3 regions of the Pseudoalteromonas sp. Of7M-16 genome follow, and region 2 is predicted to be linked to each of the others. Evidence: predicted binding sites of a transcription regulator. Region 2 holds the regulator's gene; each other region holds the start of a gene.
What was found. Region 2 encodes FliA, which starts transcription of late flagellar genes. Its sites were predicted from a motif close to CTAAAGNTNNNNNNNNNNNNGCCGATA; they were not measured.

Region 1 (5,580 bases), on a different contig from region 2:
GATGAGATTGGCAGCGATGTCTGGTGATAACAAAGCACAATTTTATTTGGGCTTGTTATTTATAAAAGGCCAAGGCGTGCCTAAAAGTGTTTTTCACGGTGTCGCTTGGTTAAGCTTAGCGCAGAGTCAAGGCAATAGCGCGGCATTAAGTACTCTCAATGAAGTCCGCCCTCACCTGACAACAAAACGTTATATAGATGCACAGTGCTATGCTGCTACTTTATTTGAACAAATCCATCAGCAAATGCATTTTGGGGCAAGCCCAGAGTAGCTTCAGGTATTAACAAGTCGAAGTGAACAAAAAAACACCAAATAAAACTTGATTAAAACCACTGTATGAAATACTGTATACATACTGTATAAAGAATCAGTGGTCTAATCATGTTACCAATCACACCCAATGTAAAAACGCAATCGAGCAGCATTAGTCATGCCAGTAGTTTGAATATCTTGGATGCATACGATGAAACAACCACCAGTAATGAACTTTTAAAAATCTTATATCGTTGCAATTCAAAAGCCGGCTGGACACTTTTGATAGCACCAGATCAGGTTTTCAGTAAATCTATGTTAGATGGCTACAATATTGATGTTAATAAGCTACTAGTGCTTAAGCAAAAGGATCTGATAAACTTAGAGCACACACTGGATAGCGCTTTGTCCAATGGTAATTTTGCAGCTGTCATCACTTGGCCTGGTATTTTAACGAAAAAGCAAATTGAATATCGTAGCCTAAATCACTCTAAAACAGCACTGTACTGCTTTAAAGACTTTGCTCAATTGCCACTATCAAAGCTCACACACTAACTATATAGGTCATTTATGTGTTTTTGTGGTAACACACAAGCCTTTGAGCAATGCTGCAAGCCATTTATTAAAGGACAGTCTATTCCTCACCAATCTGAACAGCTAATGCGCTCTCGTTATAGTGCATACTGTACAAAGGAATGTGAGTATATTTTAAATACGTATGCATCAAAAACACGCAGCGAGCACACAGTCGAAGATATACTCATGTTCGCTCAGCAAGTTAAGTTTGTTCATTTGGATGTTATTGAAACTGATCAAGATGACCAATATCAATATGTAGAATTCAAAGCAGCGTATTTAGAAGGGGTGCAGCTGAGCGTGTTGCACGAACGCTCCAGATTTGTAAAAGAGAATGGCGCATGGCTATATCTTGACGGCGCTCTTTACCCTGAAGAAAGTAAAAAAGTAAGCCGAAACGATCCTTGTCCCTGCTTAAGTGGGAAAAAGTTCAAGAAATGTCACGGATAACCTGCATTCAGCCTGAAGTGGCGTTACCTCACCAATGCCACTTTCGAGATTTAATCAGCACTCCCTATCTTATCAGAATCATAATAAAGCGATTATACAGCCACATTTAATTGAGACTGCATTTCTCCACTGGCCAACTGATCATAAAACCCGGCAGCATCTATTTCTCTTTCTTTAACCTCAATTTCAGGATGCTTTTGTTTATATAGTTTTGCTTTCACTGCCGGCTCTAGGTTTTCCATGACGTTTAAAGGGATATGCGTTTTATCATCACGAATATGAAATGGTTCAGGGTCAAGGCACTCATTTAGCTTGATGTCTTCTAACCCACCATCCTTCACAAAATAACGGTTGTATTGTCCGATTAAAAAATCAAACTCTTCAGGTGCCAATGGCTGCTTCGGGCCTACTTGTAACTCTTTTCGCAATGCCTCTTCAGACTTATCAGCTTCGTCAACAGCACTTCGTGGTAAGTCAAACTGGCTAAAATCCAATGCATCTTGTGATAATGCACTTAATAGCAGAGCAAAATCGCTTCTACGCGATTCATGGACACTCAAACTCAACGCATTGCCTAATTGCGCTTCTTTGAGTAACAATTGTTCTATCTGCATGGATTTTCGCCAAAATTTTCAAAGTCTGAAAATTTATCGGCATTTTTTGAAAAAACTTTAGGACATTTCTTTACTTCGCCAAAAACTTTGTTATTATCAGCGCCGTTGTTGAGGAGGGGTTCCCGAGCGGCCAAAGGGATCAGACTGTAAATCTGACGGCTCAGCCTTCGCTGGTTCGAATCCAGCTCCCTCCACCATCAACGACAAAGTACAATTGGAGGGGTTCCCGAGCGGCCAAAGGGATCAGACTGTAAATCTGACGGCTCAGCCTTCGCTGGTTCGAATCCAGCTCCCTCCACCACTTTGTACTTGAAAATCTGTTATGGAGGGGTTCCCGAGCGGCCAAAGGGATCAGACTGTAAATCTGACGGCTCAGCCTTCGCTGGTTCGAATCCAGCTCCCTCCACCACTTCCTTTTTATCTTAATTTAATTTCTTTACATCTTCATTTCATTTTTAGTATCTACAGGATAATCTTCATTTCCTGCTTCAAATATGCCTTTGCTTTTTCAAATTCAGGATTATAACGCCCTACAATACGCCAGAATGCCTGATTGTGCGCCATGACATGATAATGCGCGAGCTCATGCACTATCACATAATCAATAACCCATTTAGGTGCACTCAATAAAGCACTGTTGAAAGCTAATACACCTTTACTAGAAAGGCTGCCCCACCGCCGTTTATAAAAGCGTACTTTTAGGGTTTTATATTCCGACCCCATCAAAGCCTGATAGTAAGGTAATCTTGCATGTAAATAGGCTTCAAGTTCAACCTTAAACAAATCATATATTTCTCCAATGTGGTTATCTCTGTGCTGTTGCATTGAAGATTCTATATAGATGCAATGGTATTGGTGATCAATATAGCCAGACGAATGCCCATAACAAACCGTGTAGTGCTCTCCATAGATTGCCACTTTTTCTATTGGTGTTTGCTTACATGGTAAAGAATCTGCTACCAAACGCTGTTTTTGAGCAACCCAGCTTTGCTTTGAGCTCAGCCAACCCTGTAACCAGTTTTCACAAATCCCCTCAGGCGCATAAACGACAACTCCGTCCGGTTTTACTTTAATTGCAACTGTCTTTCTTCGTCGACTGAGCTTAAGTTGGTAATTGAAATTCATAGTAAATTTATTGCTTTTTCATCTATCAATCTAATTTGCTGCTAACCTTTATACTTATTACGGAAAAAACAGGCTGCCATGAACAATAAACCTAAATGTCAGTATACATCTCCTGATGGACACAAGTGTCAAGAAATAGACATGGGCTCTGGATATTGTTTTTGGCACGATGCCAAATTCGACAAAAGTGGATTAGAGCTATCTCACAAACTCGAACGTTATGCCAAAAAAGGGGGGTTACTGCAAGGGCTTGAGCTGAAAAGAGCTAATTTGGAAGGACTAAACCTCGTTAAGTTCAATGATCACAACGGCTATGACCTATCGTATAGCAACTTTTATAGAGCGAACTTACACGGTGCTCACCTCTTTAACAGTACAATTCAAAATGCATCTTTAATGAAAGCGGACTTAAGGGATGCGAACCTACACTGTTGCAAGTTAGAAAACACCAATATTCTTGGAGTGAAATTGAATGCAACTAGAATTGATAACCTCGTATTGGGCGACAAGCTCTTACAAGAAAAACAAGCCATTGAGGCAACCAAACAAAAAAATATAGAGGAAGCGCAAGATTTATATTTACAAAGCGAAGAGATATACAGATTACTAAGAAAAGGTGCTGAACAGCAGGGTTTGTTTGAGATGGCAGGAAAGTATACTTATAGCGAGTTGCGCATGCGCCATGCACAATACCCAACCTATTCAAAAAAGCGCTTAGTATCGAGCTTTATCGACATGTTATGCGGATATGGGGAAAAACCAGAAAATGTAATTCGCTTTAGCTTAGGTATGATTTTATTGTGTGCTCTTTGTTATTTTATGCTGGGTATTAATTACAACGGCGAAATTATTCAATTTTCGACCAATGCGCCCCTCAAACAAAACCTTCATTCAATGCTGAATTGCTTCTATTTTAGCGTTGTTACATTTACTACCTTAGGGTATGGGGATATCACACCGGTTGGTATTACTCGCCTAATAGCGACCATAGAAGCTTTTATTGGCAGCTTTTCATTGGCGCTATTCGTCGTTGTATTCGTTAAAAGAATGACTAGGTAGCTTCTACCTAGTCATTCGAAATTTCACGCCCTAACTCCCTCAAGAACAGTTGCATAAACTCTGTGCGCCTCTGGGCTTCTTTTTTTGCCGCCTCAGTATGCATCTGCGACTCAATGTGCAGCAACTTCACAAAGAAATGATCAATAGTATAACTTTTATCATCTGGCTCTCTTTTCTCACAAAACGGGTCTTCGGTATGATATAGGTGTCTAGCTATTGCGCCGCCGACTTTCATACAACGGCTCACACCTATTGCCCCTAATGCATCCATTCTGTCAGCATCTTGTACGATTTGTGCTTCGAGTGTCGTTGGCGACACGTTCGCACTGAAACTGTGTGCAACGATTGCGTGATATATTCCTTCTAATTTGTCTTCAGGGTAGCCGATTTCAATCAAAAACCGTTCTGCTTTGTCGGCAGCCATTTTTGACGCAAATGCTCGATCTGGGTGATTTTTTGCAACAGCGACACAGTCATGTAACCAAGCTGCTGGTATTACAACCTCTAGGTCGGCCCCCTCTTCTATCGCTAACTGTTTTGCAGTTTTCACAACCCTCTGTATATGCGAAAGGTCATGTGCCGTGTCAGCAAAGGGTGTATCAAGCATAAATTCCTTAAATGCTGCTTCAAACTTATTCATATTTTCCATCATTTTTACTTAAACCTTCTGCTTCACATTGTATGTTGGAACCCCCTTCACTAAAATGACAGGATTCTACTTAGTAAGGAATTTATATGTCTTGCGCGCTGTATTTACAACCCGGCCGAGAAAAATCTCTTAAAAGAAAACACCCATGGATATTCTCCAAAGCAATTAAAAAGATCAAAGGTAAACCCGGACTTGGAGATATCGTAAAAATCTACAGTCACGATGGGCAATACTTGGCTACCGCAGCATATAGTCCAAACTCTCAGATCCGCGCACGGATCTGGAGTTTCGATGAAAGCGAACAAATTGACCAAGCATTTTTTAAACGCCGCTTAGCACGTGCATTAGTAGTAAGAGACTATGCAATATCAGAAGGAGGTCTGACCGGCTTTAGGCTGAGCGCAGCTGAATCTGATGGACTACCCGGTATTACTATTGATAAGTTTGACAATTATTTGGTATGTCAGCTTCTGAGTGCGGGTGCCGAAAGGCATAAAGGTGAAATTGTTGCAGCTTTACGTGAACTATTTCCCGATTGTCATGTCTATGAACGCTCCGACGTAGATGTACGGAAAAAAGAAGGTCTTGAGAAGATCACAGGTGTGTTGCACGGAGATGCGCCACACGCACCTGTGCTGATTGAAGAAAACGGCCTTAAGTTGGAAGTCGATATTATCGGTGGGCATAAAACAGGTTTTTATCTCGACCAACGTGACAGCCGCGCTGCACTAGAACGTTTCTCCAAAGGTAAAAGTGTACTGAATTGTTTTTGTTATACCGGTACGTTTAGCCTTTACGCACTCAGAGGTGGCTGTGATGAAGTAATTAATGTCGATGTATCGCAACCAGCACTAG
Region 2 (5,580 bases):
AATCAATTACGCCTTTACTAATCGCTATTTTCTTCAGTTTTTCAGGGTCCATACCGGCACCATCATCTCTGATGGTCAATAGGATATGATCACCTTCTTGTGAAGCTGACAAGGTCACTGTACCTGTACGCACTTTTCCAGCCGCTTCACGAACATCTGGCATTTCTATTCCGTGGTCAACAGAGTTTCTAACCAAGTGAACCAAAGGATCCGCCAGCGCCTCTACGAGGTTTTTATCTAAATCAGTATCTTCACCTTCAAGGATCAGATTAATATCTTTTTTAAGGCTACGCGCCAAATCCCTAACAACGCGAGGGAAGCGACCAAATACTTTCTTAATTGGCTGCATTCGCGTTTTCATAACAGCACCTTGCAAGTCTGCGGTAACCACATCTAGGTTTGAGATGGCTTTACCCATAGCTTCGCTGTTGCTGTTATTGGCAAGACTTACTAAACGATTTCGAACCAATACTAACTCACCGACCATATTCATTATTTGGTCTAAGCGTTTTGTATCAACACGGACTGTGGTCTCAGCTTGCGCTGCTGGCTTTTTCGCTGCTCCACCTTTTGGCTCTGCTTTAGCAGGCGCTGGTGCCGATTTTGCCGCAGGCTTCGCAGCCGGTTTTGGCGCTTCCACTTTTGCAGCTGGCTGAGGTTTAGGCTTTGGAACAGGGGCAGGTTCAGCTTTTGGTGCCGGTGCAGGTTCCGATTTTTCTGACGACTCTTCCTTGTTCTTAGGCGCCTGACCTTTACCATGTAGCTCGTCTAATAAGGCCTCAAATTCGTCATCATTTATTTCCTCATCAGCACCTGTCGATTCTGTCGCAGGCGCTGGTGTTGGTGCTGAAGCAGCTGGAGCCGCTGGCTTCTCAGGTTCAGTGGGTGTAGAACCAAACTGACCAACACCGTGTAACTCATCTAACAAACTATCGAATTCATCGTCAGTAATATCACCGTCATTTGCATTTGCTGGCGGTGCAGCAGGCGACGGGGCAGCCGGTGCTTGCTCTTCTACCGAAGGACCGTTTCCTGAGCCATGTAGCTCATCTAACAGGCTTTCAAATTCTTCTTCTGTTATTTCATCAATGTTATCAGACTTAGCGGGCTCGCTACTTTCTTCACTACTGCCATCTAAGTCAAAAAATACGTCAGCTTCAGGTTCGGGTGGTGCTTCTGGCGGCGGGGCAACAACAGCCTCTGGTTCTGGAGTTAATGCGACAGGTTCTTCGTCAGCAGATGCTGGTTGGCTAAGCTTGTGCAATACATCAAGTAACGCTTGATCAGCAGGTTCTGGTTGCTCGCGGTTTTGAATACAAGCAAACATATCGTTTATTGTATCCAGTGACTGCAAGATCACATCCATTAATTCTGGGTTGACTGAACGTTGGCCTTGTCTCAGTACATCGAAAACATTCTCAGCACCGTGACAAGCATCAACCAGCTCATTCATGCCTAGAAAGCCTGCACCACCTTTGACGGTGTGGAAACCTCTAAAAATTGCATTTAGTAAATCTTTGTCATCTGGGTTGTTTTCTAATTCAACGAGTTGCTCAGATAACAGTTCGAGTATTTCTCCAGCTTCAACAAGAAAGTCTTGTAAGATATCTTCATCGACTTCAAAGCTCATTATTATACTCTCCTATTAGAAACCCAAACTAGATAACAAATCATCAACTTCATCCTGACCAGACACAACATCGTCTCGTTCTTCAGCGTCAATGATAGGTCCTTCTGGACCAGATAGTTCATCAGTGGTGGTTTCAACTACTTCTTGTGGTTGTTGAGCCGTGCTAAGTTGACCCACTTCTGACGTGCCAAATACAGTTAATAAGTGAATTAAACTGTCTTCAACCTCTCTGACAAGTTCAATGACTCGGCGAATAACTTGACCGGTCAAATCTTGATAATCTTGCGCCATCAATACATTTGTCATCAAGGTTTGTAGCTCGTCGGTACGGCCTTGTGAAGATTGCATAAAGTCGTTTAAGTCGTGACACAGGGATTTAAACTCCCCTAATTGTATATCACGACTCATTAACCTATCCCAGGTAGGCTTTATTTCAGAAAGCTCATCTGCCAACTGTTGAGCAAGCGGCAAACTCGCTTCCACCGCGTCCATTGTTTTGTTAGCCGCGTTTTCTGTCATTTCCATGACATAATTTAAACGTTGTTTTGCATCTGGTAAGGCTTCAGTTGTTAAGTCTGATAAACGCGTATCTAACTCGAAGTTTTTCAACGATTCGTGTAATTGGCGTGTCAATTTTCCGACTTCAGCAAATAATTCAGATTGTTCTTTATTAGTCGCTTCAATTAAAATTTGATCAGCTTTTTCTTGTTCACCATTTTCAAGAAACTCAACAAGTTGCTTTGCTTGCTCTAATGTTATTTGTGGCGCAGAGGATTCTGACATAAGCCTATCCTTACTCGTAACTAGCCTAAGCGTTCAAAGACTTTTTCTAACTTAGTTTTCAATGTTCCAGCTGTAAATGGCTTGACGATATAACCATTCACACCAGCTTGAGCTGCTGCAACAATTTGTTCTTTTTTAGCTTCTGCAGTTACCATCAGCACAGGAATGTGCTTAAGGCTGTCATCGGCTCTTATCGCTCTTAGCAGGTCGATACCTTGCATACCTGGCATATTCCAATCGGTAACAACAAAGTCAAATTCTTGATTTTGCAACATTGGAAGCGCAGTGCTGCCATCATCTGCCTCTTGAACATTTGTAAAGCCTAAGTCTCTCAACAGGTTTTTGATTATTCTTCTCATTGTAGAGAAATCATCAACCACGAGAATTTTCATGTTCTTATCCAAAACTTCCTCCGGTGAGGTTTGAACCTAAATAAATAATAAAATGTACTCTAATTGATCCAGTCATTTATCTTGGCTCTGAGTTTAATCATTGCCTGACCATGAATCTGACTCACTCGAGACTCGCTCACATCAAGGATCTGGCCAATCTCTTTTAAATTCATTTCATCGTTATAGTACAAAGACAGAACCATCGCATCTCGCTCCGGTAATGTTTTAATTGCTTCTACTAACGATTCATTAAAGCGCTCATTCTTAACGTTATTGAATGGTTTGTCTAGCGCTAAATCACTGCCTGCAGGTGAAATTACATCTTGATCGACACCCAAGTCTTCAATGCCAATAATTTTACTTGCATTTACGTCATGTAAAATATGATGGTACTCATCTAAGGGAATATCAAGTTTTTCAGCGATTTCAGTATCTTTAGGCTCTCGGCCTAAGGCTGTTTCCAGCTCAGAAATTGCCTCTGCCACCATACGGCTATTTTTATGAACTGAGCGTGGAGCCCAGTCTCCGCGGCGTATTTCATCTAACATAGCACCGCGAATTCGAATCCCAGCAAAGGTTTCAAAACTAGCCCCTTTACTTGCATCAAAATTCTTTGTCGCTTCAATTAAGCCGATCATGCCTGATTGAATTAGGTCATCGAGTTGAACGCTCGCGGGTAGCCTCGCGAGCAAATGACAAGCAACTTTTTTGACTAAAGGTGTATGACGCTCAACCACCTTATTCAGGTGATCTGCTGTTTGATATCCCGCCATTCGATTGACCGGTGTAGCCATAATTACCCGTTAACTAGTTGCTCAATGAAAAACTCTAAGTGACCTGAAGGCTGGTGAGGTACAGGCCATTTCACTGCTTTACTTGCCAATCCCCTAAATGCAACTGCTGCTGGGGAATTAGGGTAGAGTTCCACGATCGTTTTTTGACGACGCGAAGACTTTCGCATATTTTCGTCGAAAGGTATTGTTGCAACGAGTTCAAGCGCTACATCTAAAAACCTGTCCGTCACTTTCGAGAGCTTTGCAAAAAGTTCTTGGCCTTCGCGAAGGCTTCTCACCATATTCGCGACAATTTTAAATTTGTAAACTCCGTGCTCTCGGCTTAATACTTTTATCAGTGCGTAAGCATCTGTGATTGACGTTGGCTCATCACAAACGACAACCATGACATCTTGAGCTGCTCTTGAAAAACTGAGTACCATATCTGAAATACCAGCAGCCGTATCAACAATCAGAACATCAAAATCGTTGCTTAATTCACTGAATGCTCGAATAAGACCTGCATGTTCTGCTGGGCTTAATTCAACCATATTTTGAGAGCCTGAAGTAGCAGGCACAATTCTTATACCAGCAGGCCCTTCAACTAAAATCTCATCTAATTCACATTCGCCGGATAGCACATGAGACAGGTTGCGTTCAACACGTAACCCTAGCATTACGTCACAATTTGCTAATCCAAGGTCAGCATCTAAAACTAATACTCTATGGCCTTGTTGTCCTAACGCAATCGCAGTATTCAATGAAACATTGGTCTTACCGACTCCTCCTTTACCACCAGTTACTGCTATTACTTTTACTCCGTGGTTACTTTTTTGATTCATTTTACGCAGGCCACTTGCTTGATCTAAAACTGTATTAATCATACATTCCTACTGTCTGGGACGCCACTGCTTCACGTCGTGAATGTTGTGCTTTTGTTCTTTTTAAATACAATTGCTCAGCCTTTTTAACTAATTTTTGAGCATTTGCTACACGAATGTCTTCTGGCACTCGCTGTCCGTTGGTAAGATACCCTATTGGCAAACGATTTTGAATCGCAATACTAATAATCTCACCTAAACTTAGACATTCATCAAGTTTTGTAAAAATGCAACCGCTTAAATTTACTTTCTTAAAGTGATTGACAGTTTCTTGTAAAACATGCATTTGCGATGTTGCACTTAATACTAAATAGCTACGAATATCAACTCTTGAACTACGCATCAATGTATTAAGTTGTTCAGTTAAACGCAAGTCTCTTTGACTCATGCCTGCAGTATCTATTAATACTAGTCGTTTATTTCGTAAATGATAAAGAACTTCTGCTAATTCATTAGCATCTTTAACTTGCTTTACCGGACAGCCAATGATTCTACCATAAGTTGCCAATTGCTCGTAAGCACCAATTCGATATGTATCTGTGGTAATTAAAGCAACTTTATCTGCACCATACTTTTGAGCGCCTAATGCAGCTAGCTTTGCAACAGTAGTTGTCTTACCAACTCCAGTTGGTCCAACCATGGCATACACACCGCCTTGACGAAGAATATCGTTATTGGTTGTGTGCATTTGATTTACAACCATATTTAAAAGTGCATTCCACGCTTCTTTTCTCGATACGTCATCAGGGATAAAACAGGCCATTTGCTCTGCGACATCAGAACTAATACCCATACCTTGAAGGCGGTCCACTAAACAAGCTCTGGTCGGATCACGCCGTTCCATTTCTTGTTTCATTAAACCCGAAAGCTGATATTCAAGTAATTGACGTATCGCATTCATCTCATCACGCATCGAGCTCATTTCATCTTGTGGAGCGGCTTTAACTGTTTGTTGCGGATCCAGCTCTGAATCTAAATCATCGTCAAAACCCCAATCTGAAGAAATAGGATCTGCTTCTTTAACAGGACGTTGACGAGCGCTAATAGGTTGAGTTTGCTGAGTTTGATTAAATTCAGGTCTCTGTGCTTGTTGAGGTTGAAACAAGTCATCAGTATCTATA
Region 3 (5,580 bases), on a different contig from region 2:
GGTGATGGCAAGCGTTTAGGTATGCAAATTGACTACAGTTACGAGCCCGATGGGGGGCTGGAAACTGCCGGTGGAATTGTTAAAGCAATGCCAATGTTGTGCAAAGATCATGATACTTTTATTGTGATTAATGGTGATATCTTTACCGATTATGATGTACATGCGTTAAGTCAGTTACAACTTATGCCCGCAGAAGCACACCTAGTTTTGGTGGAAAACCCACCTCACAACCCCGCTGGAGATTTTCGTTTAAGTCACCAACCAGCCAATGAGCAAACTTATACATTTTCTGGTATCGGGCTGTATCATAGGGCATTTTTTGACAACCTTTCAGTAGAAAAAATTCCACTTGGACCAATGTTAAGATCTGGAATAGAGGAAGGGGTGGTTTCTTGTGAATTGTACGTCGGGGTATGGCATGATATAGGTACACCAGAGCGACTGTCTGAGATCAACGCAGCCTTGGAGGCTAGTAATGTGGGGTAAAATTCTAGGTACTGGGTTTGGTTTTTTGTTTGGGAAATGGCTTGGAGCTGCCCTTGGATTTTATTTGGGCCATTTGTTTGATAAAAGCTTAAAGCAAGACTTTGACAAGGCTGGTGGGTTTCAAGGTTTTTTTAGTGGCGATGACCTAAATGAACGTCAAGCACTGTTCTTTTCTAGCTGCTTTGCGGTTATGGGCCATATCGCGAAATCTAACGGTAGAGTGAGCGAGGTGCATATCCGTGCCGCTTCAGCTTTTATGGATGAGATGGCTCTACATGGTGACGACCGCAAAGAAGCACAAAGTGCCTTCAACTCTGGTAAGCAAAGTGACTTTTCTATTAAAGAAGCTGTAGAGGACTTTAAAGAGGCATTTGCACGACGCTATGATTTATTGCAGCTGTTTTTAGAGATTCAAATTCAAATGGCGTTTTCAGACGGCCACCTTTCCAGCAAGGAGTTGGAACTGCTGAAATTGGTCAGTAAATTTTTAGGTATTGGTAACAAGCACTTTAATTTCGTATTAAAACGCTATCAAGCAGAATTTAAGTTCAGACAGCAGCGGGCTCAATGGCAATCGCAGCAGCAAAGCCGTCATTCACAAAGTAGTTTTAGGCAAGAGCGTGAACAGTCGGGTAACTACCGCCAAAACACAGCCGCTAGCACTGATGTATCCAAGGAGCATGCATTAGCCGTGTTAGGACTTGAGCAAGGTGCAAGTGATAAAGAGATTAAACGTGCATACCGTAAATTGATGGCACAGCATCATCCAGACAAATTGGTATCTCAAGGGTTACCTGAACATATGATGGAAGTTGCAAAAGCCAAATCGCAAAGTATTCAAGCGGCCTACGAAGTGCTTAAAAAATAGCACGTCTAGAGCTGTCTTAAAAAACCAGAAAGTTCTTTTCGCAATCTATAATGTTGGTTTTGTTGGGAGTTTTGGCCGAAAAGCTCCCTTTGACGATAATCGTATTTACTATTTCTTTTTGCCCATCGACGTCTATCTTTGATTGTGTGAAGCACAGCAGGGTTATCGTATGAATAAAAAACGTCTAGCAGTGCTGGGCTTACCAGCGATAAACTTGCTGCGAGGTGCTTGTTTCTATTTGGGTTTGCAAGTTGAGCGCTGACAGTGACCAAAGCATCCACACGTATTTTGGGCAGCGTAGCTAGATACTCGGCAAATAACCCCGCACTGTTGCCAAACGCAACAATGGCAATGTGCTCATGTTCACGTAGCGCCAAAGTTTTATATAGCGCATCAAAGCGTGCCACAAGTTCAGTTTTGTAATCATTTAGGGCGGATTCGCTTATCGCAGAGATAACAGTTTGTCGCGGTGCGTTTGATTCGCTTTTGGCTGTATTTGCAATGGCGTCTTGCATTAAGTCGGCGTTGGCATTGAAACCGGGCGAGGGGATCACATAGGTGTCGTAGCCATCATCATTGAGTGCCTCACGCAAGTAACTCAGACCGTTTCCTTGTAAAGGCGACTGCTCTATGCCTGGCAGCATGACAATAATACCTCGCTTGCTACCACTCATATATTCGGAGAAAAGCACAGGGATCTCTCTGTCATCGTCTTTGATAGTAATGAAAGAGTCGCTGGGCAACCAGTAACTCAAATCGGCTTCTATTACTTCGACTTTGGCTACAGGTGCAATGTGCTCTATTGCTAAACTCTGGTTTTTGAATGCGGCGATAGTGCATAAAAAAATAATTAAATGTGAAATTATCGTATGTTTCATCGAGTATTCGTCAAATCCGCTGCGGCTAACTTAAGTATCGACTAAAAACCAGCGAGCTTTAGTATTTTAATTCGGGAATTTGATACACTGTGCGGGTATCAAATTATGGAGGTTCAAAAGTGTCTAAAGTGGCAGATAGCAAACGTGATTATATTTGGCTGTTTTTTAAAGGTGCAGGTATGGGCGCTGCGGACGTTGTTCCAGGTGTTTCCGGGGGGACAATTGCTTTTATTACCGGTATCTATGCACGCCTTTTAGCCGCAATTAAAAATGTCAACGTAGCCGCTTTACAGATGGTTTTGAAGGGGAAAATAAAAGATGCGTGGGCACATGTTGACGGAAACTTTTTGCTAGCTGTATTTGGAGGGCTATTTACCAGTGCTTTATCACTGGCAAAAATTATTACCTATCTGCTAGACAATCATCAGCAGCTGGTTTGGTCATTCTTTTTTGGGTTGATCATCGCCTCATTTGTGTACATTGCAAAACAGGTGGAGCGCTGGCAGCTTAAGCACATTGCAAGTTGTGTTGTTGGAGCGCTGATAGCACTGGTGATTACATCATTGAGTCCAGCGGAAGCTCAGGCACAACCTTGGTTTTATTTCGTTGCTGGAAGCATTGCAATTTGCGCGATGATTTTGCCCGGTATTTCCGGGAGCTTTATTTTGCTTTTGTTGGGAATGTATGGACATGTCTTAAATGCGGTGAATGATCGTGACTTTGCTCTGGTTGGCTTGTTCTTGATTGGATGTGTGTGTGGGCTGATGATGTTTTCAAGATTTTTATCGTGGCTCTTGGCACGATTTGAACAAGTTACATTTGCTTTGTTGTCTGGTTTTCTCATCGGCTCATTAAACATGTTGTGGCCATGGAAAAAGGTCGTGACAACCTATGTCAATTCGAGCGGCGTTGAAAAGCCTCTAATGCAAAAAAATATTTCACCGATGGAGTTTACGCAAGTCACGGGTCAAGATGCCCAGTTACTACTTTGCTCAGTACTGGCTGTTGTAGGACTGATGTTAATACTAGCGCTAGATAAGCTTAGCCATCAGGACTAACCTAATTGCTAAATCGAGCCACTTTCTATGTGGCTCATTTTTTGTCGTTTGAGCTTCCCATTGCTCTTTTTACCTGAGCCAACAAAATCAAGTTAACGAAATAATCATAATTCCGCGATATCATAAGGTTCGCCATGTTAGCTCATGCTTTCACCTGTTTTTTCGTAAACCAGCTGTAAAAATTAGACTAGAGTACAATGCCACAAGTGTAAAAAGTGTGTTACTTTCTGGCGAAGATGTACTCACTAAACAAGGAAACACCTTGAAATGAAACTTGTAGGGATAAGTTGCCTGCTATTGTTCTGTTTGCTGGGGATCAATTTTTCAGCGTTTGCTTCTACTACTCAACTCGATTTGACCGCTAACACTTTGGGTTTTATATGCATAGCCATTTTTGTGGTTGCCTATACCCTTGTAATGCTGGAAGAAAAATTACATATGCGAAAGTCAAAACCGGTTTTGGTTGCCGCTGGGTTAATTTGGATTTTAATTGGCGCTTATTATATTGAGCAAGGCATGCCAGATGCAACTGAGCATGCTTTTCGCCATAACCTACTCGAGTTTGCAGAACTCATGCTGTTTTTGTTAGTGGCAATGACGTATATCAATGCACTGGAAGAGCGCAGGTTATTCGACTCGCTTCGCGCATGGATGGTAAGAAAAGAATTCAACTACAAAACCCTGTTTTGGCTAACGGGCTTTTTGTCATTTTTTATTTCACCTATTGCCGATAATTTAACTACAGCTTTGTTAATGTGCGCCGTGATCATGAAAGTAGCGGAAGGAGACAAAAAGTTTATCAATCTAAGTTGTATCAATATCGTTGTCGCTGCAAACGCAGGTGGAGCCTTTAGCCCATTTGGTGATATCACTACGCTGATGGTGTGGCAGGCCGGGATGGTTAAGTTTAATGAGTTTTTTGTATTGCTCGTGCCGTCAATTGCAAACTATGTGGTACCGGCGGCGATAATGAGTCTGTTTGTTCCAAATAAGAAACCCTCCGCGAGCTGTGAAAGCGTTGAGCTTAAACGCGGTGCGCTGCGAATTTTGACTTTGTTTTTATTAACCGTTGCTACAGCCGTAATGTGCCACAGTTTACTACATTTACCACCGGTGCTTGGCATGATGATGGGGTTGGGTTATTTACAGTTTTTTGGTTATTTCTTACGAGTCACACTGCCTGGATCTTTAGCGCGCAAAATGGCGATGGCAGAGCGCGAAGGAGACAAAGAGCGACTCAAGAAGTTGGGCAGTGTGGTGCCATTTGATGTGTTTAGTAAAGTGTCCCGTGCGGAATGGGATACGTTGTTGTTCTTTTATGGCATTGTTATGTGCGTTGGTGGACTTGGCTTTTTGGGATATCTCAATTTAATGTCTCATATTTTATATGGTGGCTGGTCTGCAACTGGGGCAAACGTATTCTTAGGGGTGATATCTGCGGTGATCGATAATATTCCGGTGATGTTCGCCGTTTTGTCAATGCAGCCTGAAATGTCCCATGGACAATGGCTACTGATCACGTTAACAGCTGGTGTCGGGGGCAGTTTACTGTCAATCGGTTCCGCAGCGGGTGTTGCCTTGATGGGACAAGCCAGAGGAAACTATACGTTTTTTGGTCACTTGAAGTGGACACCTGTGATTGCATTGGGATATGCCGCAAGTATTTTGGTTCACCTTTGGTTGAATGCTGATCTTTTTGATATTTATGGCTAAATCATCGTCTTTAAAGAGCGAGTTAGGGCGTTAAGTTAGTTGGCAGATCTGATGGTAGGCCAAGCGTAATGCTTGGTCTACCGGTTTACTTTGCTCTGTTGCTCGGATAATGCAGTTTGTCGAGATTTGTCCATGTACTTTGCCGACCATAATACCCGATCTATTTTTAGCAGCCCTTACCGCTTCAATGCCTAGCTCCGTCGCTAGAATGCGATCTTCTGGACATGGGTTGCCGCCTCGTTGAATGTAGCCTAAAACGCATACTGCGCTCTCAATATTTGCGGTTTCTCGCAGCGCAGCTTGTAGGCCATGGGGTCCCCCAGGCCATAAATTCTCTGCCAGAACAATAACAAAGCCACTGTGGTTGTGTTGCCGCTGAGATTGGATCTGGTTTATTAAGTCAGCTTTTACTTGCTCTAAATTTTTACTGTCGCAATTTTCGAACGATAATATGGCTTCAGCACCTGTAGCTAGCCCGACATTGAACGCAATATGGCCACTGTGGCGTCCCATGACCTCAACAATAAATACGCGTTCAAAGGCATTTGCAGTGTCACGAATTTTGTCGATTGCATGT

Region 1: MHN81_RS03710 (VC2046/SO_2500 family protein) is a predicted target of FliA. The motif match lies at 1,927-1,953, and genes of this name have one in related genera.
Region 3: MHN81_RS13130 (DUF3530 family protein) is a predicted target of FliA. The motif match lies at 2,268-2,294, and genes of this name have one in related genera.

The regions. Positions count from the first base shown of each region.
Region 1 is NZ_JAKRFY010000002.1:374,617-380,196, forward strand. Features, by position in the region: gene MHN81_RS03695 (SEL1-like repeat protein) at 1-271, shown strand, start outside; gene MHN81_RS03700 (SulA-like leucine-rich domain-containing protein) at 382-807, shown strand; gene MHN81_RS03705 (YchJ family metal-binding protein) at 823-1,278, shown strand; gene MHN81_RS03710 (VC2046/SO_2500 family protein) at 1,371-1,892, opposite strand; tRNA gene MHN81_RS03715 (tRNA-Tyr) at 2,005-2,089, shown strand; tRNA gene MHN81_RS03720 (tRNA-Tyr) at 2,109-2,193, shown strand; tRNA gene MHN81_RS03725 (tRNA-Tyr) at 2,217-2,301, shown strand; gene MHN81_RS03730 (YgjP-like metallopeptidase domain-containing protein) at 2,355-3,017, opposite strand; gene MHN81_RS03735 (ion channel) at 3,096-4,076, shown strand; gene MHN81_RS03740 (HD domain-containing protein) at 4,084-4,716, opposite strand; gene MHN81_RS03745 (class I SAM-dependent methyltransferase) at 4,812-5,580, shown strand, end outside.
Region 2 is NZ_JAKRFY010000018.1:57,591-63,170, forward strand. Features, by position in the region: gene MHN81_RS17885 (chemotaxis protein CheA) at 1-1,630, opposite strand, end outside; gene MHN81_RS17890 (protein phosphatase CheZ) at 1,646-2,413, opposite strand; gene cheY (chemotaxis response regulator CheY) at 2,434-2,817, opposite strand; gene MHN81_RS17900 (RNA polymerase sigma factor FliA) at 2,865-3,599, opposite strand; gene MHN81_RS17905 (MinD/ParA family protein) at 3,602-4,462, opposite strand; gene flhF (flagellar biosynthesis protein FlhF) at 4,455-5,580, opposite strand, start outside.
Region 3 is NZ_JAKRFY010000011.1:80,329-85,908, reverse strand. Features, by position in the region: gene murU (N-acetylmuramate alpha-1-phosphate uridylyltransferase MurU) at 1-486, shown strand, start outside; gene djlA (co-chaperone DjlA) at 476-1,354, shown strand; gene MHN81_RS13130 (DUF3530 family protein) at 1,360-2,232, opposite strand; gene MHN81_RS13125 (DUF368 domain-containing protein) at 2,352-3,290, shown strand; gene nhaD (sodium:proton antiporter NhaD) at 3,558-5,003, shown strand; gene MHN81_RS13115 (ATP-dependent 6-phosphofructokinase) at 5,034-5,580, opposite strand, start outside.